DNA from 3 places in the Sphingomonas sp. C3-2 genome. Region 2 is predicted to be linked to each of the others. Evidence: predicted binding sites of a transcription regulator. Region 2 holds the regulator's gene; each other region holds the start of a gene.
What was found. The regulator LexA, encoded in region 2, represses DNA repair genes until DNA is damaged. The targets are predictions, from matches to a motif close to GTTCCNCNCTTGTTCT.
Positions count from the first base shown of each region.

Region 1: a site for LexA is predicted at 3,139-3,154, ahead of uvrA (excinuclease ABC subunit UvrA). Genes of this name have one in related genera too.
Region 3: a site for LexA is predicted at 6,290-6,305, ahead of QYC26_RS02770 (ATP-dependent helicase). Genes of this name have one in related genera too.

Region 1 covers NZ_CP130322.1:1,530,966-1,541,653, reverse strand. The annotation lists gene QYC26_RS07505 (hypothetical protein) at 1-139, shown strand, start outside; gene uvrA (excinuclease ABC subunit UvrA) at 210-3,128, opposite strand; gene QYC26_RS07495 (hypothetical protein) at 3,377-3,805, shown strand; gene QYC26_RS07490 (HNH endonuclease) at 3,990-5,888, shown strand; gene QYC26_RS07485 (diguanylate cyclase) at 5,956-7,656, shown strand; gene QYC26_RS07480 (porin family protein) at 7,762-8,319, opposite strand; gene QYC26_RS07475 (STAS/SEC14 domain-containing protein) at 8,654-9,430, shown strand; gene QYC26_RS07470 (oxidoreductase) at 9,446-10,387, opposite strand; gene QYC26_RS07465 (DUF2711 family protein) at 10,601-10,688, shown strand, end outside.
Region 2 covers NZ_CP130322.1:3,511,155-3,521,842, reverse strand. The annotation lists gene trpE (anthranilate synthase component I) at 1-1,243, shown strand, start outside; gene QYC26_RS16735 (aminodeoxychorismate/anthranilate synthase component II) at 1,351-1,944, shown strand; gene trpD (anthranilate phosphoribosyltransferase) at 1,941-2,939, shown strand; gene trpC (indole-3-glycerol phosphate synthase TrpC) at 2,936-3,727, shown strand; gene lexA (transcriptional repressor LexA) at 3,822-4,511, shown strand; gene QYC26_RS16715 (ComEC/Rec2 family competence protein) at 4,505-6,553, opposite strand; gene gltX (glutamate--tRNA ligase) at 6,686-8,116, shown strand; gene QYC26_RS16705 (citrate synthase) at 8,151-9,437, shown strand; gene QYC26_RS16700 (HAMP domain-containing sensor histidine kinase) at 9,549-10,688, opposite strand, start outside.
Region 3 covers NZ_CP130322.1:575,939-586,626, reverse strand. The annotation lists gene QYC26_RS02790 (DUF885 domain-containing protein) at 1-1,223, shown strand, start outside; gene QYC26_RS02785 (hypothetical protein) at 1,235-2,323, shown strand; gene QYC26_RS02780 (hypothetical protein) at 2,379-2,693, opposite strand; gene QYC26_RS02775 (aspartyl/asparaginyl beta-hydroxylase domain-containing protein) at 2,781-3,950, opposite strand; gene QYC26_RS02770 (ATP-dependent helicase) at 4,010-6,286, opposite strand; gene rhtA (threonine/homoserine exporter RhtA) at 6,396-7,280, shown strand; gene QYC26_RS02760 (multidrug efflux SMR transporter) at 7,395-7,715, shown strand; gene QYC26_RS02755 (MFS transporter) at 7,814-9,094, shown strand; gene rsmD (16S rRNA (guanine(966)-N(2))-methyltransferase RsmD) at 9,104-9,640, opposite strand; gene QYC26_RS02745 (pseudouridine synthase) at 9,637-10,527, opposite strand; gene QYC26_RS02740 (aromatic ring-hydroxylating dioxygenase subunit alpha) at 10,637-10,688, opposite strand, start outside.

The sequences.
Region 1 (10,688 bases), 1.5 Mb from region 2:
CGCGGCCTTTCTTTATGAACTCTTTGGCGAAAGGCTTGTAGGCAGGTTGCAGCGCGCGGTTGATGCGGTCCTCGGTATGACGCGGGTGATTGACGAGGTTTGTCGCAAGCTATGCCGCGAAATAGGGCTTTGTGATTAGCTGAGTCTCAGCAACGACGCCGTAATTTCCCGGGCGGGTGGATACAACGTCGTAACTGCGAAAATCGGAATCACTCCGCCGCCACCCGCTCGCTGCCGCGCTCTAACAGCGGCTTGAGATAGTGCCCCGTGAAGCTGCGCGGGTTTTCGGCGACCTTCTCGGGCGGGCCTTCGGCGACGATTTCTCCGCCCTTGACACCGCCTTCGGGCCCTAGGTCGATGATCCAGTCGGCGGTCTTGATGACGTCGAGATTATGCTCGATCACGACGACGCTGTTGCCCTGTTCGACGAGCGCGTGGAGGACTTCGAGGAGTTTGCGGACATCCTCGAAATGGAGGCCGGTGGTGGGTTCGTCGAGGATGTAGAGCGTGTTGCCGGTGGCGCGGCGCGCGAGTTCCTTGGCGAGCTTGACGCGCTGCGCCTCGCCGCCCGAGAGCGTCGTCGCCTGCTGGCCGACCTTGACATAGCCGAGCCCGACCTCGGCGAGCATCGCCATCTTGTCGCGGATGGGGGGCACGGCCTTGAAGAATTCGGCGGCGTCCTCGACCGTCATGTCGAGCACATCGGCGATCGACTTGCCCTTGAACTTCACCTCCAATGTTTCGCGGTTGTAGCGCGCGCCGTGGCAGACATCGCAGGTGACGTAGACGTCGGGGAGGAAGTGCATCTCGATCTTGAGCACGCCGTCGCCCTGGCACGCCTCGCACCGGCCGCCCTTGACGTTGAAGCTGAAGCGCCCGGGCTTGTAGCCGCGCGCCTCGGCCTCGGGCAGCCCGGCAAACCAGTCGCGGATATTGGTGAACGCGCCGGTATAGGTGGCAGGGTTCGAGCGCGGCGTGCGGCCGATGGGTGATTGATCGATGTCGATCACCTTGTCGAGATGCTCGAGCCCGGAGACCTTGTCGTGCTTGCCCGCGATGATCCGCGCGCCGTTGAGCGCGCGCGCGCTGGCGGCGTAGAGCGTGTCGATCGTGAAGCTCGACTTGCCCGAGCCCGAGACGCCGGTGATGCAGGTGAAGGTGCCCAAGGGAATCGACGCGGTGACGTTTTGCAGATTGTTCGCGGTGGCGCCGTGGACGGTGAGCTTCTTGCCCGAGCCCTTGCGGCGTTTGGCCGGGACGGGCACCGCGCGGCGGCCCGCGAGATAATCGCCGGTCAGGCTTTCTTCGTTGGAAAGGATATCGGCAAGCTTGCCCTCCGCCACGATGCGGCCGCCATGGACGCCGGCACCCGGCCCCATATCGATGACATGATCGGCGGTGCGGATCGCATCCTCGTCATGCTCGACGACGAGGACGGTGTTGCCGAGATCGCGCAGGCGTTTCAGCGTTTCGAGCAGGCGATCATTGTCGCGCTGGTGGAGGCCGATGCTCGGCTCATCCAGAACGTACAAAACGCCGGACAATCCCGAACCTATTTGGCTCGCAAGCCGGATGCGCTGGCTTTCTCCGCCCGACAAGGTGCCGCTGGTGCGGTCGAGGTTGAGATAATCGAGCCCGACATTGTTGAGAAATCCCAGCCGCTCGACGATTTCCTTCAAGATACGCTCGGCGATCTGGCGTTGCTGGTCCCCCAGCTTTTCGGGGAGCGCGGTGAAGAAGGCGAGCGCGTCGACCACCGAGAGGCGGACCGCGTCGCTGATCGTCGAGCGGCCGACCTTGACGGCCAGCGCTTCGGGCTTGAGGCGGGCGCCGTGGCACACCTCGCACGGGGCGGACGACTGGTACTTGCCCAGTTCCTCGCGCATCCACGCGCTTTCGGTCTGGAGCAGGCGACGGTTGAGATTACCGATCACGCCTTCGAAGGGCTTGCTCACCTCATAGCTTTTCTTGCCGTCCTCGAACCGGAGCGTCACGGGCTTGCCGCCGGTGCCGTGGAGGATGATCAGCCGCACCTCGCCCGGCAGATCGGCCCAGGGGGTGTCGAGCGAGAAGCCGAATTCGCGCGAGAGCGAGCCGAGCACCTGCATATAATAGGGGCTGGGCGGGTTGGACTTGGCCCAGGGGACGACCGCGCCCTTTTTGAGCGAGAGCGCATGGTTGGGGACGACGAGATCCTCGTCGAACAACAGCTTTTCACCGAGCCCGTCGCACGCCGGGCAGGCGCCCTGCGGCGCGTTGAACGAAAAGAGCCGTGGTTCAATCTCGGCGATGGTGAAGCCCGAGACGGGGCAGGCGAATTTTTCGGAAAAGACGATGCGGTTGGCGGGAATCCCTGCGCCCTTCATCTGGCCGCCGGCCTCGGCCTCCCCCTCGCGCCCCGGAACGACGCCGTCGGCCAAGTCGATAAAGGCCAGCCCCTCGGCAAGCTTCAATGCGGTTTCGAAACTGTCGGCGAGCCGGGTTTCCATGCCGGGGCGGACCGCGACGCGGTCGACCACGACCTCGATATCGTGCTTGTATTTCTTGTCGAGCGCGGGGGCGTCCTCGATCTCGTGGAATTCGCCGTCGATGCGCACGCGGGTAAAGCCCGCCTTCTGCCATTCGGCGAGTTCCTTGCGATATTCGCCTTTACGCCCGCGCACGACGGGGGCGAGCAGATAGGCGCGCGTGCCTTCGGGCAGCGCCATCACCCGGTCGACCATCTGGCTGACGGTCTGCGCGGCGATCGGCTCGCCGGTCGCGGGGCTGTAGGGAATGCCGACGCGCGCCCAGAGCAGGCGCATATAGTCATAGATCTCGGTGACGGTGGCGACCGTCGAGCGCGGGTTGCGCGACGTTGTCTTCTGCTCGATCGAGATCGCGGGGGAGAGCCCCTCGATATGGTCGACATCGGGCTTTTGCATCAGCTCGAGGAACTGGCGCGCATAGGCCGAGAGCGACTCGACATAGCGGCGCTGCCCCTCGGCATAGATGGTGTCGAAGGCGAGCGAGGATTTGCCCGAACCCGAAAGCCCCGTGATGACGGTGAGCGTATCGCGCGGAATCTCGACATCCACGCCCTTGAGATTGTGCTCGCGCGCGCCGCGCACCGAAATATGAGTCAGCATGGGCGTGTGTGTTCCAGATTTGTTCCCGCCGCGCAAGGCCGCGCGCGGCGCTTCGTTCCGCAAAAATGGCAGATGGGGCGCGGGCGGCGGCGGGGCAAGGGGGGAAGGGCAGCGGGCGGGGCAGGGGGCGGGGGCAGGGCGCGCCTGGGGCGGGCGCGCGGCATGAGCGCTCCGCGACAGTCTGCGCGCTTGCCTTTGCCCCGGGCCGCCGGTCTGATCGCGCGCAAAGCAGAGAAATAGGGGAGAGGATGATGGATCTTGAACGCGCGGCGGCTTTCTGCCGGTCTTATGGCGAGGCGATGGCAACGGGCGGCGCGGGGCGGCTCGTCGACCATTACGGCTTTCCCTATGTGTCGTTCACGCTCGGCCATGTCTCGCGCATGGAAGACCGCGCCGATGCCGATGCCGCGGTGCAGGCGCATCTCGACCGGTTCGAACGCAGCGGGCTCGGCGTCGATATCCGCATGGCGGAGCACCGCGTGGAACCCGTCTCGGGCGGTTCCGCGCTCTGCCATATACGCTGGGAAATCCACCCCCAAAACGGCGCGCCGGGCTGGTCGTGGGACAATGTCTACGGCCTGCGCCAGACGCCCGACGCGCAATATTTCGAGTTCAATGTCTCGGACAATGAATTCGGCGAATTGCTGGGGCGCTATCCCGATTTCATGAGCGTTTGAGGGGGTGCTGAATCATTACTGTGGCGATGGTTGCCGTCGGCATTACCTTCATTCCAGTTGTGTGGCTCCTTCATGCGCTCCGAAAATGACATCGTTCATATCACGGCGATTAATGGTTTGAGTGGGCCACGCCTTGCCGCTCCAGTGCATAAAGCGGTCACATATCAAGTGCGGGAGATGTTGAATGGATCATGGGATCCGCGCTGAGCATTTCGAACTGCTAGCGAAACTGAGCCGGTTGGAGCGTAAGAGGGGCGATCAGGAACAGGACGCTGCCTACAATATGTTGGTCGAAAGCTATGAGGCGACGGCGGACTGGGCGCGCGCGGTGCAGGCTCGGCTCTTTCCGGAAGGATTCGTTCGCAAGCTCTCGCGCCCAACTGATATGGCGCAGCGCTTCAAGCCCTATACTTGGGCGCGCATCTATCCGCGACCTGACGCGCCCAAGGAGTTGGCCTATACAGTTGGGATAGGCGAGTCCGGTGAGTTCTGCGTCAAACTCGATACCGTCCAGATCAACGGAACCGCGACGCGTCGTGTCTACGATGAGTTACGCCACCACGACAATCATCTCTCGCCCTTCGCCGCCCTCATCCCAGCCAAGATTGGGCTTGCCATGTCTTTCGAGGGGTTGGTCGACTGGTCGTGCGAGCAGATCGGCGCGTTCGAACCGGGGTATGATGCGCTTGCGCAAACGCTGGGGCTAATCAAACCGCAGATGAGTCTTATCACCGATCCTGAAATTTCTCGTCGTGCGTTCCAGCGCTGGCATGAGGCGCTCGGCACCGATCCCATAGATGGTGCAATTCGGAGAATCTCCAACCACTCGGTCTGGCTGCAGGCGCGCCACCGCGCGACTGGTTGCGATGTAAAGCTTGGTCTCGATCCGACTGGTGACGAGTGGGCGGTTGAGATCAACGCACCACCGATCGCCGGTGATTATAACCGTTTGTCTGGTATCGCACGCGATGCAAACGGCGGGTTGCATCTGTTGCGTCAAGGCTGGCTACGCGGCCGTCGCTCTGCGCCGGATGTCCGTGAACAGCAGTTCGCCGAGTTGACCGGACTTGAAGCCGTGCCATTGGTGGCGACGGGCCGAGCCGCAGCTCGAACATGGTTCTTAGTTGCGAGCCTTGACGATCCGCCCGAACGTATTCGCCGCACCACTGCACGTTTCGTTGAGCTCTGCAATGCTGCGCGCGCCGAGGTTGATGCTGTAGCGAACGATGCGAAGATCAAATTGGTCTCCCGTTTCGAACAATTGTGCGCCAACGTGACAATGCTGGAGGCTGTGCGTGTCGAGCATCAGACCGATGACTACATGGCGTACCTCGGCCTCCTCAGGCGCGGCACCTGTTTTCTTCCTTATACGACAGCGGATGGCATCGCATTCGCCCCGTCACGCTTCATCGGCTATGCCGACAACAGTTTTGGAAAGCACGCTGCCAATGAGGCACGCGATGGGCGATTAACCAATCGTGCGATCAACGCGATCATTGGTCATCCTCCAGTGCTCGAACCGGTGCTCGAGGACGAATATCGCCGCTTCTGCCTTCGGTTGGGCTTCACGCCGCTATCGACTGGGGCGTTCGGCGTCGCCCGCAAATACTGGCTGACCGCTGAAATCCGTAACCGGCTCGACCTTCTCGTCCAGCAGCGGGTGATGGATGACCCCGTACTCACCGTGACCCAAAAGGATCAGCTCATTCAGGCTCGCGTCGGCCAGGGGGCCTTCCGCGAGGCCCTTTTTGATCAGTGGAATGCGCGATGCTGCGTTACAGACTGTGCAATTCGCCCGGCGCTGCGCGCATCGCATATCAAACCCTGGCGCGTGGCCTCCAATGTTGAGCGGCTCGACCGTTTCAATGGGCTGCTGCTCGTCGCCAATGTTGACGCGCTGTTCGACCGCTTCCTTATTTCATTCAGCGACGCGGGTGACATGCTATTGGGCCCTGACATTAGTAAGGACGATTTGCTTGCCCTTGGCTGTGATCCGGATCGTCGTATCGGGGTGTGCACGTCACATGCGCCTTATCTTGCTTGGCATCGGGCCGAATTCTGTGAGCGCGGCGGCATCGGCTGAGGCGCAGCAACTCTGAAAAATTAACAAACTTAACCCGCCCCTAAGCATTTTTTGATAGGGGCGGGGCATGTGCGAGCGTGTCCGCCATCTTCTGGTGACTGTTTTCCTGCTAACCTTTCTGGCGTTGGCGGGGGTGACGCCGGCGTCCGCGCGGGGGGCGGTGTTGGAGACGCGCAGCGGTTGCTGGGCCTCGGGGGCGTTGGCCGAAAGCCTCGGTGCGGTGGCAGGGTCGGCCGTGCGCTGGCACTGCGACGGGCGGGCTTTTTCGATTGAGGACGAACGGGTTCTCCTGCGTTTCGAGCTTGCGGCCGGGGGTGTGCCACCGCGCTATCTGTTGACGCGGCGCGCCGCGCTGGAGCGGGTGCATGTCCTGATGCTGGACGCCGATGGGGGGATGCGCGAGACGGCGATTGAGCCCGGCGCCTGGCAGAATTCGAAGGCCGATGGCCAGTTCCGCATCGTGCTGCCCGAGATATCCGTCGAAACGCGGCAGCTGATCGTCGCGTTCGACCGGCCGAGCCACCGCATGACGCTGGAGCGGGCCTATCTCGCCCCCGCCGATCCGGCGGACGGCGCGGATCATCTGCGCAAGCTGCTGCTCCTCGCGGCACTGTGCGGGATGCTCGCGATGCCGCTGATGTTCAACGCGGCCTTTTACCGGGTTCTGCGCGAGCCGTTCGTGCTGTGGCATTCGGCGCTGGCGGTTACGCTGCTGGCGACGGTGGTCGTTTCCTCGGGGCTGGCGGCGGCGCTTGTCGATGTGCCGGTGATGACGCTGAGCTGGATGGCGACGCTGATCTTCGGGCTTTCGGTCGCGGCGGGGGCGATGTTCACCTATGGTTTCATCGAGCCGGGGCGGATGCACCCCTGGCTGCGGCGCGCCTTGCCGTGGTGCGCGCTCAGCGCGGCGGCGCTGAGTGGCTTCCACGCCGCCTTTCCGTTCGTCGCGCGCCCGGTGCAATCGACGCTCTATACCGCGGCGTTCGCGCCCATCTTGCTGATCTTCGTCTGCGCGATGATCGATGCGCTGCTGCGCGGGAGCCGTGCGGCGAAGTTCCAGGCGGTGGGCTGGGCGCCGATGGTGCTGGTCGGGCTGACGCGGCTGATCACCGGGCTGGTGCCCACGCTCGACAATCATGATGCGATGATGCTTTTCTATTTCGGCTGCGTGTTCGAGGTGCTGTCGACCGCGATGGGCGTGGCGGATCGCTTCATGGCGCTGAAGGACCAGCGCGACCGTGCGCGGACCGAGGCGGCCTTGCTCGAGCGGCTGGCCGAGCGCGATGCGCTGACCGGTCTGCTCAACCGGCGCGCGATCGAGACGCATTTCCAGGAACTCTACGCGAGCGGCTTTACCAGCATGGCGATGCTCGACCTCGATCATTTCAAGGCGATCAACGACGATTATGGCCACGGCGTGGGCGATATGGTGCTGAAGGCGACCGCCGAGGCGCTGCAGCCGAGCCATGATGTGCAGGCCTTTCGCATGGGTGGCGAGGAATTCGTCCTGCTGGTGCGGGGGAAGGATGCGCATGCGCAGGCCGAACGCCGGCGGCGGGCGATCGAAACGGTTGTCGCGCGCCGGGTGCCGATCATCACGCGGCGGGTTACCGCAAGCCTGGGGGTGGTCGATCTGGTCGCGGGCGCGGCCGCGCCGGTCGATTTTGATCGCGCGTTCGAGCTGGCCGACAAATTGCTGTACGACGCCAAGCTGGCCGGGCGCGACCGCGGCGTGAGCGCGGATGGCGCGCTGCGGATCGCCGCCTGAGCGGGCCGGAAACGAAGACGGGCCGGAACATTTACGTTCCGGCCCGTCCGTCGGGCGCCACGCTCCGCTAAGAGGGGGGAAGCGGGGGCGCCGCGCCCAAGGCTTTTAGAAGCCGTAGACGAGACCCAGCAGGCCCTGGGTGTTGCTCACGCCCTTGTCGTAATTGACATAGTTATATTCGGCGCGAACCTTCACATGCGGGGCAACCTTGGTTTCAAGGCCGCCGCCGACGCGCACGCCGTCGAGCCAGGTCTTGTCCGAAAGGCCGGTGACGGTGGTGCGGATCTGCTCACGGGCATAGCCGGCGCGGACATAGGCGGCGGTGCTGTCCGAGATGTCGTAACCCGCGCGGGCGCCGACGCCCCAGCCCCAGCGTGCGCGGTAGCGCAGCGTGTCGACGCCGTTGGTCAGGTGCGCATCGGCGGTGTTGAGGTCGATATTCGCTTCGGGGGCGACGAACAGGCCATTGCCGAGCGCGACGTTGTAGCCGGCAAAGGCCGAGGCGCCGACGCCGGTGGAGCCGACGCTGTCGATGCCGGGCTGGTCGATGTTGACCGAGTCGACCGTGACGGCGGCGCCGACATAGGGGCCGGTTTCGGTGGCCGCGTGAGCCGACGTGGCGAAGGCGAGCGCAGAGGCCGCAAGAATTACCTTACGATACATGGTGGTTCCTCGTTTTCTTTATGCTTCCCTGAACCGGGATGCTGGCGATTTAGGCGTGCAAAAGATTTGGTTCAACACGTCATAAAGGTGACTTGTCCGCGCGTCTGATGCAAAATTTGCAATCACAAAACTGTCATATTCTCGGTAAATTATACGCTTTGTGCGTCGCGCCCCGCGACGTGGACAATATCCAAAATATTGGAAATCAAATCATAAGCTGCGATGACTCGCACGCCGTCCAAACCCCCTGTCCGCGCCGATTTTCGCACAGGGCTTTCCCCTATTTGCGCGCGCCATGCGTTGAGGCACCATCGCCGCCAAAGGAGTGAAAGCGATGTTCACCCAGATCGACGCCCCCGAAAATGTCTTTGCCGGCCGCTTTTCCGGCCGCCTGTCGAAGGACGATATCGACGCGGCGCTGCGCCGACTCGATGCGATGCTCGACAGCGGGCAGGACGTCCACCTGTTCATCGAGGTGGAGGATTTTCAGGGGTTGAGCGGTGAAGCGTGGAAGAGCGATCTGGGGCATAGCCTCCATTATCTGAAGCGGCTCAAGCAGTTCGGGCGCGTGGCGGTGGTGAGCGAGCAGGGCTGGCTGCGCATGATGACGCGGATCGAAAGCGCGGTGCTGCCCTTCATCCATTACGAGGTGTTCACCCCCGACCAGCGCGAGATGGCGCTCGCCTGGGCGAAGGGCGAGGGCGAGCTCAACCGCCCCGCGCCGCTCAAGCTGCTGTCGACCGGATCGCCCGACCTCATCGCCTTCGAGCTGGACGGACGGATGACGCGCGCGGCGCTCGACGACTTCTTCACCGAGCTGCGCGACGCGATCGGCGAGCGCCGCGATGTGCGGCTGCTCGGCCGGATCACGCGCTATGACGGGTTCGACCCGGCGGTGATGGTCGACCGGCGCTATATCGAGATGAAGTTCGAACTGATGCGCAAGGTGTCGCGCTATGCGGTGGTGGGCGGCCCCGGCTGGCTCGCCTCGGTGATCGGCCTCGCCGCGCCGCTGGTCAAACCCGATGTCCGCCACTTCGCCGCCGATGACGAGGAAGGCGCCCGGCGCTGGTTGGGCGAGGGGGGGAACCAAGCGCCCGTGGCCGGGTGATGGCCGCGTGCCCCGTTACACCGCGAACCGCGTCTCCGTCAGTTCTTCGGTCAGCGTCCAGAGCCGTTCGGCGTCTTTGGGGTTTTGGGCGGCGGGTTTGACCGTGGCGGGGGCCGGGGGGCCTTTCATCTCGCCAAAGCCGCCGGGGCCGTAAAAGCCGCCGGCTTGCGCGTCGGGCGCGGTGGCGGCGTAGAGCGTGGGGAGCGCGCCGGCCTGGGCGGGCTGGCCGAGCCAGGGCATGACGAAGCTGAGGATCGTGCTGACGAGATAATCGCCGGGGCCGAATTTGCCGAGCTGGCGGCGGTTGGCGCCGATCGCGGTCTGCGCGACGCCGGGATGGACCGCGATGCTGCGCACCTTGCTCTGCGCGGCGCCGAGCCGCCGCTGGAATTCGCGCGCGAAGAGGAGGTTGGCGAGCTTGGTGCGGTTATAGGCGCGCTGCGCGGCATAGCCGCGTTCGAGCTGGAGATCGTCCCAATCGAGCGCGCCCTTGCCGTGGACCATGCTGGAGACGGTGACGACGCGCGGCGCGGCGGCGCGGCTCAGCAGCGGAAAGAGCCCCGCAGTCAGCACGAAATGGCCGAGATGGCCGATCGCGAAGCTGAGCTCGAACCCGTCGGCGCTGGTGCGACGCTCGCTGATCGGCTGGATGCCGGCATTGTTGATCAGCAGATCGAGCGACGTGCCTTCGGCGGCAAGCGTGCCTGCGAAATCGCGCACCGACTCGAGATGGCCGAGATCGAGCATCCGGAATTCGACCGAGGCGTTGGGGCTCAATCCGCGGATGCGCTCGCGCGCGGCCTGGCCGCCTTCGGCATTGCGATCGACCAGGATGACGTGCGCGCCGTTCTGCGCGAGGGCGCGGGCGGCTTCATAGCCGATTCCGCTCGCCGCGCCGGTAACCAGCGCGCGCGTGCCCGAGAGATCCGGAATATCGTTTTCGGACCAGTGCTGCATGCCATCCATCCCCCATTATCGCCCGGATCGTGCCGGCCGGTCTGTTCCCCGGTGCGCAGGCATAAGGCGTGCGGGCGCATTGAGCCAGAGGATGTTAGGGCGCGTGGACACCCAAGCCGAACTGTCCGGGCTCACCGACATTGTAGACGTTCGCCTCCTGAACACTGCAGCTCGAAAGCAGACATCCTATGCGCAGAGCGATATACCTCCGGAATGAACGACGCTGATCGCACCAAATTTGGACCTCCCGACGATACGCCAATGCTGCCATGGTTTGGTGGCGCGTTTTCACACGGCTTCG
Region 2 (10,688 bases):
GGCCGCGTTCGAACCGCTTGAGAGCAATGCGCTCGACGCGCTTCGCGAACTCGTTTTGCAATGCCGGATGGACGTGCCGCAGGAACTGCCCCGCGCGCTTGCCTGCCTGGTCGGCTATTTCGGTTACGAGACGGTGGGGCTGGTTGAAAAGCTGCCGCGTCCGCCCGAGAACGCGCTGGGCCTGCCGGACATGCTGTTCGTCCGCCCCACGGTGATCCTGATCTTTGACCGGCTGGCCGACGAGCTTTTCCTCGTTTCCCCGGTCTGGCCCGAGACGCCCGGATCGATCGACGACAAGATCAGGCTGGCCGAGGAGCGGATCGAGGCGACGGCGGCCCGACTGGCCGCCCCGTTGCAGCGGCCAGAGCCCGCGACGGATTTGCCCGAGATCGTCCAAACCCCGGTGCTCGCGCCGGGACGTTACGGCGAAATGGTGGCGGCGGCGAAGGAATATATCGCGGCTGGCGATATATTTCAGGTGGTACTGGCGCAGCGTTTCTCGACGCCCTTCACCTTGCCGCCTTTCGATCTTTACCGATCGCTGCGACGGATAAACCCGTCGCCCTTCCTCTATTATCTCGACATGCCCGGCTTTTCGATCATCGGGTCGAGCCCGGAGATCCTGGTGCGCGCGCGGGACAATGAGGTGACGATCCGCCCGATCGCGGGCACCCGCCCGCGCGGCAAGACGGCCGCCGAGGATGCGGAGAACAAGGCCAGCCTGCTCGCCGACCCCAAGGAACGCGCCGAGCATCTGATGCTGCTCGATCTCGGCCGCAACGATGTTGGTCGCGTGGCAACTGCGGGCAGCGTGCAGGTGACCGAGAGCTATACGGTCGAGTTCTACAGCCATGTGATGCACATCGTATCGAACGTGGTGGGGCAGCTCGATCCGTCGAAAGATGCGATCGACGCGCTGTTTGCCGGTTTCCCGGCGGGCACGGTTTCCGGTGCGCCCAAGGTGCGGGCGTGCGAGATCATCGCCGAGCTGGAACCCGAAACGCGCGGCGCCTATGCTGGCGGGGTAGGCTATTTCTCACCCGACGGATCGATGGACAGCTGCATCGTCCTGCGCACCGCCGTGGTGAAGGACGGCATGATGCATGTGCAGGCCGGCGCCGGAATCGTCGCGGATTCGAACCCCGAATATGAGCAGCGCGAATGCGAGGCCAAGTCCGGCGCACTGTTTGCCGCCGCGCGCGAAGCCGTCCGCATCGCTGGGGAGGCTCGCTTCGGACAATAAGGTGCGGGCCCTTTCGATGGGCCCGCAATCTTCTTTCGGCAGCAACGCCGCGCCCGGAAGGAAGCAAAAGCTTCCCCCTGCGCGCGCGACAGGATAAAGCGCCCGCCATGATACTCGTCATCGACAATTACGACAGCTTCACCTGGAACCTTGTTCATTATCTGATGGAGCTCGGCGCCGAGGTGCAGGTTGTCCGCAACGACGCGATCAGCGCCAATGAAGCGATCGCCACCGGTGCCGATGCCTTTCTGATTTCGCCGGGGCCGTGCACCCCCAATGAGGCGGGTATTTCGCTTTCACTGGTGGCTGCGTGCGCGGCGGCGAACAAGCCGCTGCTCGGCGTCTGCCTTGGCCATCAGTCGATCGGCCAGCATTTCGGCGGCCAGGTGATCCGCGCGTCCGAGCTGATGCACGGCAAGACATCGCCGATCACGCATGACGGCACGGGGCTGTTCGAGGGGCTCCCCTCGCCGCTCACGGCCACCCGCTACCACTCGCTGATCGTGCCCGATGAAGGCATGCCTTCGTGCCTGCGCGTCAATGCCCGCACGGCCGACGGCGCGGTGATGGGCTTTGCCCATGAAACGCTGCCGATCCACGGCGTCCAGTTCCATCCCGAAAGCATCGCCACCGAATATGGCCATGAAATGCTTGCCAATTTCATGCGGATTGCCGGGCTGAAGGTGGCGGAACGGGCATGACTGTTTCCGTATTGCTGCCCGATGCCTCGGCGCCCCTCGATTCCGAAACCGCGCTCGCGGCGTTCAGCGACATTCTCGACGGCAAGGCCGCTGAGGACGAGATCCAGCGTTTTCTGACCGTAATGGCGGAGCGTGACGAGACCTCGGTGGAAATCGCCGCCGCCGTGCGCGCGATGCGCCAGCGACTGATCCCAGTGAGCGCGCCCGAGGGCGCCATCGATGTGTGCGGGACCGGGGGCGACGGATCGCACAGCCTCAACATCTCGACCGCGGTCGCGATCGTGGTGGCCGCCTGCGGTGTGCCCGTCGCCAAGCATGGCAACCGCGCCGCGTCGAGCAAGGCGGGATCGTCCGACACATTGGAAGCGCTTGGACTGAACCTCGACCGCGCGTCCGAGACCGCCGAGCGAAGCCTGGCCGATATCGGCATCGGCTTTTTGTTCGCGCAGAAACATCATCCCGCGCTCGGCAAGCTTGCTGGCGTGCGCAAGGCTATCGGCCGCCGGACCATCTTTAACCTGACCGGGCCGCTGTGCAATCCGGCCGGTGTAAAGCGCCAGTTGCTGGGCGTTGCGCGCCCCGACTTCCTGAACGTGGTTGCCGGCGCGATCGAACTTCTTGGCCTCGAATCGGCGATGCTGGTGGCAGGCGACGAGCCGCTTGACGAACTGTCGGTCTGCGGGCCCAGCACGATCGTGCGCATCGGCGCCTGTGGCCACGGCACGTCGCGATTGACGCCTGAGGATGTGGGGCTTTCCCGCCATCCTCAGGAAGCGCTGCGCGGCGGCGACGCGGTCTTCAACGCGGCGGCGCTGCGCCGGCTGTTGCTGGGCGAAGAAGGCGCATATCGCGATGCCGTGCTGCTGAACGCCGCCGCTGCACTCGTTGTCGCCGGACGCGTCGACAGCTGGGAAAACGGCGTCGAAGAGGCGCGCGAGGTGCTCGACAACGGCGTGGCCAACACGCTTCTTGATTGCTGGATTGCCTATAAATGACCAACAAGCTCATCGAAATCTGCAACACCAAGCGCGACGAGGTCGCCCGGCGCAAGGCGCTGACGAGCCTTGGCGAACTGGAAGCGCAGGCTGCGCGCCAGACGGCGCCCCGCGGCTTTCGCGCCGCACTGGATGCCAAGGCGCGCACCGGCCATGCAGTGATCACCGAGGTGAAGAAAGCAAGCCCGTCCAAGGGCCTGATCCGCGCCGATTTCGATCCGCCGGCGCATGCCCGCGCCTATGAGCGCGCCGGGGCGGCATGCCTTTCGGTGCTGACCGATGAGCCGTATTTTCAGGGCGCCGATGCCTATCTGGTCGCCGCGCGCGAGGCGGTTTCGATCCCGGTGCTCCGCAAGGATTTCATGGTCGACCCCTGGCAGGTCGCAGAAGCGCGTGCGCTGGGCGCCGATGCGGTCCTGATCATCGCCGCGGCGCTGACCGACGCCGAAATGGTGGCCATCGAGGACGAGGCGATCCGTTTCGGCATGGACGCGCTGATCGAAGTGCATGACACCGAGGAACTGGAACGCGCGCTCACGCTCAAATCGCGCCTCATTGGCGTGAACAACCGCGATCTTCGCGATTTTTCGGTCAGCTTCGAGCGCACCTATGAACTGGTGGGCAAGGCACCGGCGGGATGCACCTTCGTTGCGGAAAGCGGGCTACGTACCAAGGACGATCTCGACGCGATGGCAAAGCACGGCGTCCACTGCTTCCTTGTCGGCGAAGCGCTGATGCGCGAAGCGGATGTCGAGCAGGCGACGCGCGCATTGATCGGGACGGCCTGATAGCGAGCGGAAGGAACGAACTATCGGGCTTCGCTTGACGCGGCCCGATATGTTTCCTACACGTTCCTCATTCGTTCCATTCGAGAGGCGCGCCGTGCTCACACGCAAGCAACATGAGCTTATCTGCTTCATCAGCGACCGTTTGACCGAGACGGGTGTCTCTCCTTCGTTCGAGGAAATGAAGGAAGCGCTGGACCTCAAGTCCAAGTCGGGCGTGCACCGCCTGATCAGCGCGCTCGAAGAACGCGGCTTCATCCGACGCTTGCCCAATCGCGCACGCGCGCTTGAGGTCATCAAGATGCCCGAACGCGCCGATGCTGCCCCCTCCGCACCGGTCACGCCGCAGGTTCCCGCCGCCAATCCCGCAACGGAACTCAGCCGTCCGCTTCCCCCGGCGGCGAACGACGTGCTCGAAATCCCGCTGCATGGGCGCATTGCAGCGGGCCTGCCGATCGAGGCGATCGAAAGCCACAACATGCTCTCGGTGCCGGCCGCCTTGTTGGGAACGGGCGAGCATTATGCGCTTGAGGTTTCGGGCGATTCGATGGTCGAAGCGGGCATTCTCGACGGCGATTACGCGCTGATCCGACGAACCGATGTGGCGCGCGATGGTGAGATCGTTGTCGCATTGATCGAGGACCATGAAGCAACCCTCAAATATTTCCGCCGCGAAGGCGCGATGGTCCGCCTCGACCCGGCAAACCGCGCCTATGATCCGCAGCGTTACAGCCCCGATCAGATCCGTATCCAAGGCCGACTGGCAGGACTGCTACGGCGTTACTGAACCGCGCCCACAGCAGCGTTCTCCCATGGATGATCGCTGCCCGGTTGCCTGACAGTCGATACGCGGCGCCCCGCAAGGGTGATCGCAAGCCCGCCGGTTCTGGCAAGCAGGCTCCGGTCGATCTTGAGCCATGCCGGGTGGCACCAGGACGGCAAGCGGCGCTCGCTGACGACAATATTTGCGAGCGCGCAAGCGGGTTCGAGTTCTTGCCGGGGAAGCAGATAGGAACTGCGCAGCGCAAGGATGCGCCATGTTCGTCCCCCATCCGCGACTTCCATGACACAGCTGTCCGGCGTGCAGCGCGCCGCACCGGCTTGGTCGAGCGAGATCAATTCCTGCTGCGTCCCGGCGCTTTCCCCGAGCGTGTTGCGGACATAATTGCCAGCGCGATCACGCAGGATTGCGTAGCCCTGCCCTGGCGTGCGTATGGCGAGATGACGACCATCGCCCGTGACGAGCAGATCGGGCGCGGGCGTTGCGAGCATCCATCCCATGCCGAGCGCCAAGGGGAAAATCCCGGCCCAGCGAACGCGCGTGCGCCAGAGGCATATCCATAACCCGCCAGCAACCGTCAGCGCGAACGCGCCGGTGGGGATGATCGGAATGCCGAGCACCGCCCCCGGCAGCGCCGCCGTATAATGCGCAACCCCGAGCAGCAGGCCGAGCGCCTGCCCTGCCCCCCACCAGAATGGCGCGCCCAGACCCACAAGGTCGAAGACCAGCGCGAGCGCCTCAAGCGGCATGACGACAAAGGTGGTGAGCGGGATGGCAAGGATATTGGCCAGGGCGCCGTAAACACCGGTCTTGTGGAAATGGAACATCGCGATCGGCATCAATGCGATTTCGACGGCGATGCCGGTTGCCAGCAACCCGAAGAGCGAACGCGCCAAAGTCATTGGCATCGGTTCATCGCGGCGCGCGAGAAGTGCCTTCATCCGAGGGTGTTCGTGCAGCGCGACGAGCGCGGTGACGGCAGCAAAACTCATCTGGAAGCTGGGGCCGACGAGCGATTCGGGCCAGAAGAGGAGGACGAACAACGCGCCGGTGGCGATGAGCCGCAGGGTGATCGCATCGCGCCCAAGTGCCAGCCCGCCCAGAACCAGCAGCGCGGCGATGCACGATCTGATCGTCGGCACCTCAGCACCGCTGAGCAGCGTGTAGCCGATGCCGGCCAAAGCCCCGGCGGCGGCTGAAATGAGGAGCAGCGGTGCATTCAGCGCCAGGCGTGGGCTGAGCGCCAGCAGCTTGAGCACGAGCAGCATCGTCGCGCCGACCACGGCGGTTACGTGCAGACCGCTGATAGAGAGCAGATGCGCAAGGCCACTCCGCCGCATCGCCTCTGCATCCGCTTCGCTGATGGCGCCGCGATCGCCGGTCACGAGCGCAGCGGCTATTCCCCCGGGCGCGCCGGGAAGCGCCTCATGAATATGCGCGGTCAGTCGGGCGCGAAAATCGCTTCCCCAGCGCGGTTTTCCAGCGGACAGGAGCGTGATCGGCCCCAATGCCCGGCCCGTGGCGCCGACACCCTGAAACCAGGCGATACGCGCATAATCATAGGCTCCGGGTACGGCCGCATCGGGCGGGGGCATCAGCCGGGCCTTGAGGCTCATCTGTGCGCCGGGTGCGACCACGACCGCAACCGGATCGGTGTCGACGACATTGATGCGTAGCCGTGGGGGCAGCTTTGCGTCGGCCACGGGCGCGACCGTAAGCCGTACAAGCCCGCGCGCCGGAAGTTTCTCAACCTTTTCGACCTCGGCGGAAAAAGTAGACACGACCGGGCGTTCGAGACGCGGCGCCGCCACCATTTCAGAACGCACGCCGATCAGCGCGACGCCAAGCGCGCCCGACAGCCCAAAGAGCAGAAGCGCCTTTCCCGAACGGCGGAACAGGCCGAGCGCGACGCCCAACAGCGCAAGCGCGAGAAAGGTGAAAATTGCCGCTGCCCAATGCGCCTGCGACGGCAAGACAAACCAGGCCGCGATGCCCGCGCCCAGCCCAATCGGCAGCCAGAGCGGGAGCTGATCGCGCTCCTTTTCCAACCAGGTTTCGATTGCAACAAGTGCAATGCAAAAAAATGCAGCCTCAACCCCCGTCTGAGGCTTTTGCAGCGCGCGATAAGCCGTGCTAGGGGCGTCCCCGGTCGTTCTGGCCATATAAGCATAGTGGAGAACATGCGCGTGGGCGCAAGCGTTGAAAACAAGCCTGTTGTAACCCGGTTCGCGCCTTCCCCGACCGGTTTCCTGCATATCGGCGGTGCCCGCACCGCCCTGTTCAACTGGCTGTTCGCGCGCCACCATGGCGGCAAGTTCCTGCTGCGCATCGAGGACACCGATCGTGCGCGTTCGACCCAGGAGGCGATCGACGCGATCCTTGACGGCATGAGCTGGCTTGGCCTCGATTGGGACGGCGACACCGTCTACCAGTTCGCGCGTGCCGAGCGTCATGCCGAAGTGGCGAACGCGCTGCTCGAATCGGGGCATGCCTATCGCTGCTATGCGACCCCCGAGGAACTGGCGGAACTGCGCGAGCAGCAGCGCGCGGCCAAGCAGCCGATGCGCTATGACGGCCGCTGGCGCGACCGCGACCCTTCCGAGGCCCCCGAGGGCGCCCCCTTCGTAATCCGCCTCAAGGCGCTGCACGAAGGCGAGACGGCGATTGAGGACGCCGTGCAGGGCCGCGTCGTCGTCCAGAACAGCGAGCTGGACGACATGATCCTGCTGCGTTCGGACGGCACCCCCACCTATATGCTCGCCGTGGTCGTGGACGATAACGACATGGGCGTGACGCATGTCATCCGCGGCGACGACCATCTGAACAACGCCTTCCGCCAGCTCGGCATCATCCGCGCGATGGGCTGGGACGAGCCGGTTTACGCGCACATTCCGCTGATCCACGGCAATGACGGCGCCAAGCTGTCCAAGCGCCACGGCGCGCTGGGCGTGGACGCGTACCGCGACGAGATGGGCCTGCTGCCCGAAGCGGTCGGCAATTATCTGCTCCGCCTCGGCTGGGGCCACGGCGACGATGAGATCATCAGCCGCGAGCAGGCGATCGAATGGTTCGACCTGGCCGGCGTGGGACGTTCGCCTTCGCGCTTCGACATCAAGAAGCTCGAAAATCTGAACGGCCATTATATTCGCGAAGGCGATGATGCGCGTCTGGCAACGCTGGTTGCCCCGCGCGTGGAAAGCCGGCTTGGCGTGACGCTGGACCATGCGCAGATCACCCTGCTGACCGCGGCGATGGCATCGCTCAAACCGCGTGCAAAGACACTCGATGAACTGGCCGAAGGCGCGCTTTTCCTCTTTGAAAAGCGCCCGCTTTCGCTCGACGAAAAGGCTTCGACTCTGGTAGGAGGCGAAGCGGCAACCCTGCTGGCAAAAGCGGGTGCCGCCTTGGAGAGCTCGGCAGAATGGTCCGCACCTGAACTGGAAAATGCGGTGCGCCAGGTCGCTGAAGATGCCGGAATTGGTCTGGGGAAGGTTGCGCAACCGCTCAGGGCTGCCCTGACGGGGCGTGCGACCTCACCGGGAATATTTGACGTGCTCGTGCTGCTTGGAAAGCAGGAGTCGCTTGCACGTATCCATGATCAGGTCGCCTGAGGCCTGACGGAGTTAATACAGGAGGAAGTGTTATATGGCCGACAGCAAAGCGAAACTGGCGCTGGGCGACAAGGAATTAGAATATCCCGTCCTGTCCGGCTCGGTAGGCCCTGACGTCATCGACATTCGCAAGCTTTACGGCCAGACGGGTGCCTTCACGTACGATCCCGGCTTCACTTCGACCGCAAGCTGCGAATCCGGTCTCACCTATATCGATGGTGACCAGGGCATTCTTCTGCACCGCGGCTATCCGATCGATCAGCTGGCCGAACAGTCGAGCTTCATGGAAGTCGCCTATCTGCTGCTGAACGGCGAACTGCCCAACGCTGGCGAACTCGACAAGTTCACGGGCACGATCACGCGCCACACGATGCTGCACGAGCAGCTCGCGGCGTTTTTCCGTGGCTTCCGCCGCGATGCGCACCCGATGGCCGTTATGTGCGGCGTGGTCGGCGCGCTTTCGGCTTTCTACCACGATTCGACCGACATCAACGACCCGCATCAGCGCATGGTCGCCAGCCACCGCCTGATCGCCAAGATGCCGACGATCGCCGCGATGGCGTATAAATATTCGGTCGGTCAGCCCTTCCTGTACCCCGACAACTCGCTGTCCTACACCGGCAACTTCCTGCGCATGACCTTCGGCGTTCCGGCCGAGGAATATGTTGTCGACCCCGTCGTTGAAGCAGCGATGGACAAGATCTTCATCCTCCACGCCGACCACGAGCAGAACGCGTCGACCTCGACCGTCCGTCTCGCCGGTTCGTCGGGCGCCAACCCGTTCGCATGCATCGCGGCCGGCATCGCCTGCCTGTGGGGCCCCGCACATGGCGGCGCGAACGAAGCCGCGCTCAACATGCTGCGTGAAATCGGCACGCCGGATCGCATCCCCGAATATATCGCCCGCGCGAAGGACAAGGACGATCCGTTCCGCCTGATGGGCTTTGGCCACCGCGTGTACAAGAACTACGATCCGCGCGCCAAGGTGATGCAGAAGACCGCGAACGAAGTGCTCGAAAAGCTCGGCGTGACCGATCCCGTCTTCGACGTCGCACGCGAACTCGAGCAGATCGCGCTCAAGGATCCGTATTTCGTCGACAAGAAGCTCTACCCGAACGTGGACTTCTATTCGGGCGTGATCCTGTCGGCGATCGGTTTCCCGACCACGATGTTCACCGTGCTCTTCGCCCTCGCCCGCACCGTGGGCTGGGTTGCGCAGTGGAACGAAATGATCTCGGACCCCGCTCAGAAGATCGGCCGCCCCCGTCAGCTCTACACCGGCCCGGTGCAGCGCGACTATGTGGCGATCGGCAACCGCTGATCCGAAGCGAATATCGCAACAAGAGGGACATGTGGCACCGCCATGTGTCCCTTTTGATTCGTGCAGATGAATTGTTGAGAACCAGACTCAACCGACTGATGATAAAAGATATCAGGCGAGCGGCAGGATCAACGTGAAGCGGGCACCCTGGCCTGGTGCGCTGTCCACCAATATATCGCCGCCCATCGCGCGGGCGAGCCGCCGGGCGATGTAAAGCCCGAGCCCGCTGCCGCCGGGTTCCGACACATCGACGCGCTCGAATTTTTCAAAGATGCGGCCGTGATCGCTATCCGCGATCCCCTTGCCCTGATCGGCGACGACGATCACCGCGCGGTCGTCCTGGGCTTCGCAGCGCAGCCAGACCATGGCGCCCGAGGGCGAATAGCGCACCGCATTGCCGATGAGATTGACGAGGATCTGGAGCACGCGGCGAAACTCGCCCCGCCCCATCAAGATTTCATCGGGCGCAGGCCGGTCTATCCGCACCCCGCGTTCGGAGGCGCGCACCGCGAGAAGCGCGGCCGCCCGGCGGGCTATGTCCGCAATGTCCACCGCATCCGATTGCGGGCTGAAATCGGGACGTTCAATGGCCTGGAGATCGACGAGATCGTCGACCAGCGCCATCAGATGACGCCCCGCGGTCGCGATATCGCGGGCATAATCGGCATAATCGCGGCGGAGCGGCCCTTCGGTCTGCGCGCTGATCGTCTCGGCATTGGCGATAATCCGGTCGAGCGGCTCGCGCAGCGCCTTGTCGAGCCGGCCGGCAAAGGCATCGGGCACGGCAAGCGGCGCCTCATCCGCTCCGTCCTCACCCGGCAAATCAAGCCAGCTGGCCCCGCCGCGAAACCCGCGAAACCGGCCGACGCCATCGAAAAGCGGCATCGCGGACAGGCGAACGCGCGCTTCGCGCCCCCGGATCTGGGCGAGTTGATTGGCAAAGCGTATCTTGGCTGCGAGCGCATCGACGAGCGGGAGAGCGCCCTCTTCATTTTCCAGCAGCTTGATGATGCGGGTGAAGGGCTGGCCGATGATCGCGCTGGCGGCGCTGCCGATCACCGTTTCAGCCGAGGCAGAAAGCGCCACAACCTTGAGACTGTCATCAGTTTCCCAGAGCCAGTCCGAGGTGGCGCGCAGGAAATCGGTTTCGCGGGCGGTGTCGGCGATATTGGGTTGTACGGCGACGCGCTGCGCCCAGCCCCCGACGGTAAGCTGTACGTCATTGCCGTCGGGCTGCGCGCGCACCCAGAG
Region 3 (10,688 bases), 590 kb from region 2:
CGGCACAGATCCGCGCCAATCTGCGCACCCCGATGCCATTGAGCTTCATCGATTACGGCAAGGCGGGTTTTGAGGGGCTGGCGGGCTATTATGTCGGTGATGCCAAGGCGGCGTTCGCATCGGTCAAGAACGCTGAACTGCAGCGCGAATTCGACACGGCAGCGGGGGCTGCATCGAAGGCGATGCAGGAACTGGCGGTCTGGCTGGAAAGCGGCCGCAAGGACGCGACGCAGGATTTCGCGCTGGGCAAGGACCGGTTCCAGCGGATGCTATACGCGACCGAGCGGGTCGATACCCCGGTTGCTGAACTTGAACGCATCGGCTGGGCTGATCTGCGCCGTAATCAGGCCGCGTTGAAATCGGCGTGCGACACATTCGCGCCCGGCGCCAGCATTGCCGACTGCATGGTAAAGCTGAATGCCGACAAGCCCGAGGGCGGCCCGGTTGCCGGCGCGCGCCGGCAGTTGCCGATGCTCAAACAGTTCCTGATCGACAAGGATATCGTCTCGATCCCAGGCGCCGAAGAGGCGCTGGTCGAGGAATCACCGCCCTATAACCGGCAGAATTCGGCCTATATCGATATTCCCGGGCCCTATGAGAAAGGCCTGCCCTCGGTTTTCTATATCTCGCCGCCCGATCCGGCATGGAGCCCGGCCGTGCAACAGGCCTATATTCCGGGGGAAAAGGATCTGCTGTTCACCTCGGTGCACGAGGTGTGGCCGGGCCATTTCCTCAATTTCCTCCATGCCAACCGGGCAAAGTCGCTCTTTGGCAAGGTGTTCGTTGGCTATGCCTATGCCGAGGGCTGGGCGCATTATACCGAGGAGATGATGTGGGATGCGGGGCTGGGAGAAGGCGATGCTGAAACCCATGTCGGCCAACTCTCCAATGCGCTTCTGCGCAATTGCCGCTTCGTTTCGGCGATCGGGCTGCATTCGGGCACGCTCAGCCAGGAGGGCGCGCGCAAGCTTTTCATCGAGCAATGCTATCAGGATGAGGGCAATGCCCGCCAGCAGGCGGCGCGCGGCACCTATGATCCGGCCTATCTGAACTACACGCTCGGCAAGCTCATGATCCGCAAGCTGCGCGACGATTGGACCACGCAAAATGGAGGCCGCAAGGCATGGAAGGAATTCCACAATCGCTTCCTTGGCTATGGCGGGCCGCCCATTCCGCTCGTTCGGCAGATGATGCTCGGCGGCGATGGGCGGGCGGTGTTTTAGGGATGCCGAGTTTGTTGCGCCGTCCCTGGCTTGCTTTGGGAACAGCGGTTGCTGTTGTCGGGTGCATTGCCGTCGCCGCTTATTTCCTGTCCCGTCAGGCGGCTTACACGGATGGCGGCACGGGCGAACGGATCGATATTAGCCGCGCCGTATTTGCGGACGGTCAACTTTGGGTGTTGCACAGTGATGGGACGCTTGTTTCCCTGAAACCCAATGAGGCTCTGCCAAAGCGTGTGGAGCTTGGTGGTAAGGCATTGGAAATTTGCCGATCCGATGGACAACTGGTCACGTTGGTTGAAACGGGGAAGGGCGCATGGTCGGTGCAGCGTCGATTGCAATCGACGTGGAAAATCATGGCGTCGGTCGCGGTTGAAAATGAGCGGCTGGAGGCGCTTGCCTGTTCGTCTGATAGGGGAGGCGTCTCCCTCATCACCAATCGCCGTTTGCTTGAAATGGAGGGCGAGCGGATTCGGGAAGTCAGGCTGAAGCCGGAATTGAAATCGCTATTCTCTTTCGGAACGGCTCTGATTGCCGATGATTCAATCTGGGTGGGTTTCAACGACGGTGAATGGGGCGGTGGGCTGAGGCGTATAAGCCGCAGTGACGGGACGGTCCAAATTATCGAAAGCAATCATTCTGGTGCGCTTTGCGGTGGTCCACTCAATACCGAATGTGATCCGGTAAATGCACTTGTCGCGTCGCCGTCGAAGCCAGGTTGCGTGGTCGCGGCGATTGGGTTGGTTCACATATCGTCCCATGGCCGCATTGTAGAGGTGTGCGGCACGAATGTTCGGCGGCTGTATTTTAAGCCGCTGGGGCCTCAGCCGGCTGTCCAGAAGGCGAGCGAGGAAGATGATATATTGAACACGGTGCCATTCTTTGGCTTGGCGCGATCGGGAGACACGGTCTGGGCCGTTGGTGCGGACAGTATATATAGCTTTACCGGCTTGGCGCGACCTCAGTTTCGAAGCCTCCCGCGCTTTGAAAAGAGAGGCAGATACCGCGTGAATTTTGAAATGCCCGATGTCATTCTTGTGATGACCGACATAAATCAGCGAAACGCGATGAGCGGAGCGGTACCCATCATGGCCGCGCGATAGCGTTCCGCGTTGTAGCGGCAAAAGGGGGCAGCCGCTTGATCGGCCAGACGGGGGATCAGCCCGACTTCAGCTTGCGCAGCCGGGCGAGCGTGAAGAGGATCGCCGGCCAGAGCAGTGTGAACAATATGTCGTGGACCGTGTCGTCCCAGCGCCACGAGCCGGTCGACAGGCGATCGAAATATTCGTTGGCTGCCTCGGCCGCGATCACGATGAGGAGCGGGACGGGCGAGCGCAGCGGCTTTCGGAGGATGACCGAGGACGCCAGATAGATGAGCAGCCCCGCATGGATATGGCATTCGGCGTTCGTGATGCCGATCCACTGAGCGGTGCTGGTCTTGAACTGGGCATAGAGAGCGACGAACTGCTGCATCGGCGCGCTATGCAGGGGGCATGGGCAAATATCCAGAAGCAAATGGATATTCGCTCGGCCAGCCGCCGCATATCGCGGGCCGGGTGATCAGATCGCCTCTTCGGGCACGCCCTGATATTCGTCGATCGCGGAGAAGATGGCGGCGAGTTCGGCGCGCTCGTCTGCCGAGATTTCCGGGCGCCAGACCTCGAACAACAGGATCACGCGGGTGCTGTCGCTGCGGTTCCATGCCTCATGCTCGATCGAATCATCGAAGATCAGCGCCTTGCCTTCCTCCCACGCCCGCGTCTCGTTGCCGACGCGCAGCGCACAGTCGCCGGGAACCATGAGCGGGATATGGCAGATCAGCCGCGTGTTGAGCATGCCATGATGCGGCGCGATATGGGTGCCGGGCTTGAGCACCGAATAGAGCGCCATGGGTGAACGCGCGGTGATGATGGGCTGGGGGGCATGGTCGAGCGCAGCCATAGTGCGTGGGCAGCGCGCGGCGTTTTCGGCCACGCGCGCGCCATTCCTCCAGAAATAGAACGCCCCCCAGCTTGGATCGCCAAGCAGGTGGTTGTTCGGGCGCGGGCGATCGGGTGAGCCCTCGACATAGGGTGTGAACTCATGCCCTTCGGCCAGTACCGCGCGCAGTTCCTCCTGCATCGCGGGAACCGCCGCCTCGATCTCGGCGAGCCAGGGAAATTCGTCGCGCTCGTAAAATTGGCGTTGGGGCAGGCCAGGAAAGTAGAAGGAGGACGGCTGCTGCAGATAAAGCGTGGATTTGCCGAGCAGCAGATCGACCGACTGGCGTACGCGCCCGCCAAGTCCAGACTGCTGCACGGCCGCGCTGCCGAGCCGATTGACCAGATGGGCCTCGAACCGTGCGCTGGCGCTGTTCAGATAGGCCTCGGCGCGCTGGAGCATGGGCACCAGCATTTGCGGCACATTGTCCGTGATCCCGGCGACGTTGAGCGCGGTGCGGTAAAAGCTGGATGCCGCCCGGTCGTCCCCGGCGCGGGCACGCAGATCGGCTTTCATCAGCAACCCGGCAAGGTTGCGCATGTCGGTCAAGAGCAACTTGTCAAGCGCGTCTTCCTCGCCGCTGGCGTCGCCCAGATGATGGCAGGCCTGTGCGAGCAGCAACCAGGGTTTGGGCAGGCTCGTATCGGCGGCGATCACACGCTCGAAACGCGCCTTCGCGTCGGTCAGGCGGCCGCCGCGCAGATCGGCGATCCCGTCGCGGACAAGGGATTCGGCTTCGGAAAGGCTCAAGGACATCGCCTAGCTATACCGCGAAGCATCCTCCGCGAAACAGGCGATGCCGGGTTTCGTCACGCAATCGTGACGAAACTGTCCATCACGCGCTTGCGGCCCGAGGTATCGAAATCGATTTCCAGCTTGTTGCCTTCGATTTCTGCGATGATGCCGTAACCGAATTTCTGGTGGAACACGCGCAGGCCCAGCGTCATGTCGCTGCGCCCCTTGTTGCCAAAGCTCACCGCGCTGGCGCGTGCTTCGGCCGCGCGCTGCGGATGCGTCGAGAACTGGCCGCCTGCAGCAGCGCGCTGCCAGCCGGGCCCGCGACCGCCGCCGCGTGCCAGGTTGGAAAAGGGATCGCTGTGTTCGGACCAATTGGCGCGCCACAGGCTTTCGCCGCCCGAAAGCGAGCTTTCCGCCTCGACATGTTCGGGCGGCAGTTCGGCAACAAAGCGCGAGGGGATCGAACTGGTCCATTGGCCATAGATGCGCCGGTTGGCGGCGTGGATGATCACGCATTTGCGCCGTGCGCGGGTGATTGCGACATAGGCGAGGCGGCGTTCTTCCTCGAGGCTGGCATTGCCGCCTTCATCGAGCGAGCGCTGCGACGGGAAAATGCCCTCTTCCCACCCGACAAGGAAGGTGGTGTCGAACTCAAGCCCCTTGGCGGCGTGGATCGTCATCACCGTCACCTTGGTGTCCTCGGCGGCGGCGTCATTGTCCATCACCAGGCTGACATGTTCGAGGAACGCGCCCAACGTTTCATATTCTTCCATCGCGCGGACAAGTTCGGTGAGGTTTTCAAGCCGCCCGGCCGCGTCGCTCGATTTTTCGGCCTGCCACATCGCGGTATAGCCCGATTCATCGAGGATCTGGCGGGCCAGTTCGGCATGGGGCAGGTCGTTCGCCATGTCGCGCCAGCGCATGACATCCCCAATGAAACCGCCGAGAGCGCGCCGCGCCTGCGGGGTGAGCTCGTCGGTGTCGAGGATGCGCGTTGCCGCCAGCGCGAGCGGAATTTCCTCCATTCGCGCCAGCATATGGATTTTGGCCAGTGCCTTGTCGCCCAGCCCGCGCTTGGGGACGTTGACGATCCGTTCGAACGCCAGATCGTCCGCCGGCTGGTTGACCAGCCGCAAATAGGCAAGCGCATCGCGGATTTCCTGCCGCTCATAGAAGCGGAAGCCGCCGACGATGCGGTAGGGCATGCCGATCGAGATGAACCGGTCTTCGAATTCGCGCGTCTGATGCTGGGCGCGGACGAGGATGGCGATATCGTCGAGCGAGCCGCCGCGGCGCTGATGCGCCTCGATCTCGTCGCCCACGCGGCGCGCCTCTTCGGGGCCATCCCACACACCCAGAACCGAAATCTTCTCGCCCGCGTCGGTTTCGGTCCACAGCTGCTTGCCCAGCCGGCCGCCATTATGGGCGATGAGGCCCGATGCCGCGCCAAGGATGTGCGGGGTGGAGCGGTAATTCTGTTCGAGCCGGATGATCGCGGCGCCGGGGAAATCCTTTTCGAACTTAAGGATGTTTTCCACCTGCGCGCCGCGCCAGGAATAGATCGACTGATCGTCGTCACCCACGCAGCAGATGTTCTTGCGCCGCTGCGCCAGCAGGCGGAGCCAGAGATATTGGACGGCGTTGGTGTCCTGATATTCGTCGACCAGGATATATTTGAACCGTTCCTGATACTGCTCGAGCACTTGGCGGTCGCGCTTCAGGATGGTGAGCATATGGAGCAACAGATCGCCGAAGTCGCATGCGTTGAGCGCGCGCAGCCGTTCCTGATACAGCGCATAAAGTTCGCGCCCGCGGCCATTGGCGAACATCTCGCTGTCGCCCGCATCGATATCGGCGGGCGTCAGCCCCTTGTTCTTCCAGCTATCGATCAGCCCGGCCAGCTGCCGGGCGGGCCAGCGCTTTTCATCGAGGTCGGCCGCGGCGATCAGCTGCTTCATCACGCGCAACTGATCGTCGGTGTCGAGAATGGTGAAATTGGTCTGCAGCCCGACCAGTTCGGCATGCCGCCGCAGCATCTTGGCGCCGATCGCGTGAAAGGTGCCGAGCCACGGCATGCCTTCAACCGCGTCGCCCACAAGCCGGCCGACGCGTTCCTTCATCTCGCGCGCGGCCTTGTTGGTGAAGGTGACCGCCAGAATTTCCGATGGCCATGCCTTGCGCGTGTAGATGAGGTGCGCCAGCCGCGCGGTGAGCGCCGCCGTCTTGCCAGTGCCGGCCCCCGCCAGCACCAGCACAGGCCCTTCGCTCGTCAGCACGGCTTCGCGCTGCGGATCGTTGAGGCCGGTAAGATAGGGCATTTGGTCGGGCGAGGGGACGGGAAGACTCATGCGTGAACAGTTAGGGAACGAATGCCGCCAGGGCAATGGCGCTTGACTGCAATCCACGCCTCCCGGATGCCCCGGGCATGATCCAGTTCCGCCTCGACTCGCCCGCATCATGAACCAGGGCAAAAGCGCGCTTGCACAGGTGGCGTTCCCGATTGCGCTGCTGATCGTCGCGATGGTTTCGATCCAGAGCGGCGCATCGTTCGCCAAGGGCATGTTTCCATTGGTGGGCCCGGCCGGGATGACGGCGCTTCGCCTGTTCTTTGCTGCGGCCATCCTGCTGGTGCTGACACGGCCGTGGCGCAACATGCCTGCGCGGGGCGGCTGGTGGCCGATCATCCTGTACGGCGCATCGCTTGGCGGGATGAACCTGCTTTTCTACATGGCGCTCCGCACGGTGCCGCTGGGCATCGCGGTTGCGCTGGAATTCACCGGGCCGCTTGCGGTGGCCATTCTTGGATCGCGGCGGCCGGTCGATTTCCTCTGGGTATTGCTCGCGCTTGGCGGCATCGCCTTGCTGCTGCCGATCGGGGACAGCGCGCACGGCGTCGATCCGGTGGGCGCGCTGTTCGCGCTGGCGGCGGGCGCCTGCTGGGCGCTCTACATCGTCTTCGGGCAAAAGGCGGGGGCGGATCATGGCACGCGCACGGTGGCATGGGGGTCACTGGTGGCGGCGGTGCTGATCGTGCCCATCGGCGTCGCCCATGCCGGTACGGCGCTGCTTGATCCGGCGGTGCTGCCGATGGGGCTGGCGGTTGCCATCCTGTCGTCTGCCTTTCCCTATACGCTGGAAATGATCGCGCTTACCCGTCTGCCCACGCGCGTATTCGGCACGCTGATGAGCATGGAGCCGGCGATCGGTGCGCTTTCGGGGCTGGTGTTTCTGGGCGAACGGCTGAGCGTGGTGCAATGGGGGGCGATCGGCGCGATCATTGCAGCATCGCTCGGCGCGGCGCTCACCATCGCCCCGGCGCAGGCGACGGCGATGCCGGACTAAGGCGAATTGACCGGCCGATGACCGCTGTCTAAGGCGATTGGCGGTGCCGCCTCTTTCGGGTTTCCGGCTGCACCGGATCGAACGAGCCCGTTTTCGTGAAAGGGCCGTTCCCCCATGGCATGGGTTATCCTGGCTGTTGCCGTTGTCACCGAAATCATCTGGGCGCTCAGCCTGAAATGGGCGCAGGTGCAGCAAACATTTGCGGCCGCCGCCGTTCCGATCGGGCTTTCCTTCGTCAATATGTGGCTGTTGTCGCTGGCGATGAAGGGCATATCGGCGGGCACCGCTTATGCGATCTGGACCGGGCTTGGCGCGGTGGGCGTCATCATCGGCGGGGCGATCCTGTTCGGCGAGCGTGTCGGCACGGTGCAGATGCTGTTCATGGCGATGATCGTCTGCGGCGTGGTGGGCACAAAATTGTTCGCCCAGAGCTGATGACGCGCGATCAAGATTGCGCTCGCCGCAAAAATTCAGAAATTCCCTTTCGAAAATGGCGGGGCCGGAGCTAAGGGCAGGCCAGCAAGGGAGGAACGATGGCGACGGGTGCAATCAATGCAGGGGCTGAGGCGCCTTCGAACCGCAGGGTGCTGCTGGCCAGTCTGGTCGGCACCTCGGTCGAATTCTACGACTTTTACATCTATGCGACGGCGGCGGCGCTGGTGTTCGGCCCGCTCTTCTTCCCGGCGGAATCCAAGTCGGTGCAACTGCTCGCCGCCTATGCCAGCCTCAGCGTTGCCTTTATCGCGCGTCCGCTCGGCGCCAGCGTGTTCGGCCATTTCGGCGACCGGATCGGACGCAAGTCGACGCTCGTCGCCTCGCTGATGCTGATGGGCGGATCGACGCTGCTTGTCGCCTTCCTTCCCACCTATCAGTCGATCGGCTGGTGGGCGCCGCTGCTTTTGTGCGTTCTGCGTTTCGGCCAGGGCTTTGGCCTTGGCGGCGAATGGGGCGGGGCGGCCCTGCTCGCGGTCGAAAACGCGCCGCCGGGCTGGCGTGGGCGCTTCGGCATGGTACCGCAGCTCGGTGCGCCGGTGGGCTTCATCGCCGCGAACGGCCTGTTCCTGATCCTTGGCATGGTGTTGACGCCCGAACAGTTTGAAGCCTGGGGCTGGCGCCTGCCGTTCCTCGCCTCGATCATCCTTGTCGGCCTTGGCCTTTGGGTGCGGCTGAAGCTCACTGAAACCCCCGCCTTTGCCGAGGCGATGGAAGAAGGCCCCCCGCCTTCGGTGCCGATGGCGGAGCTTTTCCGTGATCATTGGCGCGAAACGCTGGGTGGCACCTTCGGTGCGGTCGTCTGCTTTGCAATCTTCTATCTCACCACGGCCTTTGCGCTTGGCTATGGCACGACCTCGCTTGGCTATGACCGCGAGGCGTTTCTGGGCGTGCAGCTCGCCGCGATCCTGTTCATGGCACTCGGCATCGCGCTGTCGGGCTGGTTCGCCGATCTCACCAGCGCGGGCCGGGTGCTCGGCTGGGGCTGTGTGGGCGCGATCCTGACCGGGATGCTGCTCGCGCCCGCGCTCGCCAGCGGATCGCTGCTTGCGATCTGGGCCTTTCTGTCGTTCGCGCTTCTGGTGATGGGTTTTGTCTACGGTCCGCTTGGCGCCTGGCTTCCGGGGCTATTCCCGGCGCGGGTGCGCTATACGGGATCGTCGATCGCCTTCAATGTCGGCGGCATCATCGGCGGGGCGCTGACCCCGGTGGCGGCGCAGGCGCTTGCCGATCAGGGCGGGCTTGGTTGGGTTGGCGTCTATCTCGCCGTGGCCGCGCTCGTCAGCCTGATCGCGATCATCACGCTGCGCGGACGGGGCTGAGCCTCAGGCTCAGCCCGCGCGGAACAGCAGGAGCCGCGCCTTGCCGTATTTTTTTTCGGCCTCGAGCGTCAGCGCCGGGGCCGAAATTTCTTCGCCTACGCCGGTTTCAAGGCTGACCAGCGCGCCGGCGGCCAGCGAGCCGCTTTCGACCAACCGGTTCAGCGCCTGTTGCCCCAGCCCCTTGCCATAGGGCGGGTCCATCATCACCAGATCGAACGGCCCGCCGGTAAAGGCGGCGGCGGAGGTGGTTCGCACGCTGGTGCGATGGCTCGCCTTCAGCGCGTCGATATTGGCGTTGAGCGCGGTCACCGCCTGCCGATCGGTTTCGACAAAGGTGCAGTGCGCCGCGCCGCGCGACAGCGCTTCCAGGCCCAGCGCGCCCGTTCCGGCGAAGAGATCGGCGACCTGCAGCCCCTCAAAATCCCCCAACCGGCTTACGAGCATCGAAAACAGTGCTTCGCGCGTGCGGTCGCTCGTCGGACGGGTTGCCTTGCCCTCGGGCGCCTTTAACGGGCGCCCGCGCCATTCGCCGGAAACGATTCTCATGATTTCAGCGTGTTGCGGAAAGTGATCACGTCGTGGCGACGAATTTCATCGACCGCGCCCACCGGCATGTCCTCAAGCTCGAAGGGGCCGTAGCTGGTGCGGATCAGGCGCGAGACCTCAAGCCCCAGATATTCGAGCACGCGGCGGACTTCGCGGTTCTTGCCTTCGGTCAGCTTGAGTTCGATCCAGGTATTGGCGCCCGTGCGGCGTTCGAGATTGGCGTCGATCGAGCCATAGCGAATGCCGTCGATCTCGACACCTTCGATCAGGTCTTCGAGCTGTTCCTGCGAAACCTGCCCGAATGCGCGTGCGCGGTAGGTGCGCACGACGCCGGTGCTGGGCAGTTCGAGCTGGCGCTTCAGTTCGCCGTCATTGGTGAGGAGCAACAGCCCCTCGGTGTTGAGATCGAGCCGTCCGACCGGCATCAGGCGCGGCAGCCCCGCAGGCAGCCGGTCGTAAATGGTGGGGCGGCCCTTGGGATCGCGCTCGGTGGACAAGACGCCGCGCGGCTTGTGGAAACGGAACAGCTTGGCGGGCGCGGGCTGCTGCACCGGCGTGCCATCGACCGTGATGCCGTGGAGCGATTTCAGGATTGTTGCAGGCGTGTCGATCGTCTTGCCATCGAGCGCGATGCGGCCTTCGGTGATCATGCGTTCGATTTCACGCCGCGATGCGACACCGGCGCGGGCCAGCAGCTTGGCGATACGGCTGCCGTCACGCTCGCTTTCGGGGCGTGGATTGGCGGGCTTTTTGGGCGCGGCGGGCTTGGCGCCCGCGCCACGCGGCCCATTGGGGGCTGGACGGGCAGGGCGGCCGGGGCGTGCAGCGGTTCCGCGCGGACCATTGGCTTTCGGCCCCCGGAAGGGCGTTTTGGGTGGCGGTGCCAAGACTTTATCTCCGACGTAAGACAGGATCGGCGCGCGGCGATATCGACAAGGCGCCCGGCGCGCGAATTTGATCAGCGCATTATCGCCAGTTGCGCCGGATGCAAAGCGTTTACGGCGTCAGAGCAGCTTCGACCGTGTCGTGAAAGTGGCGAATGCCGGTT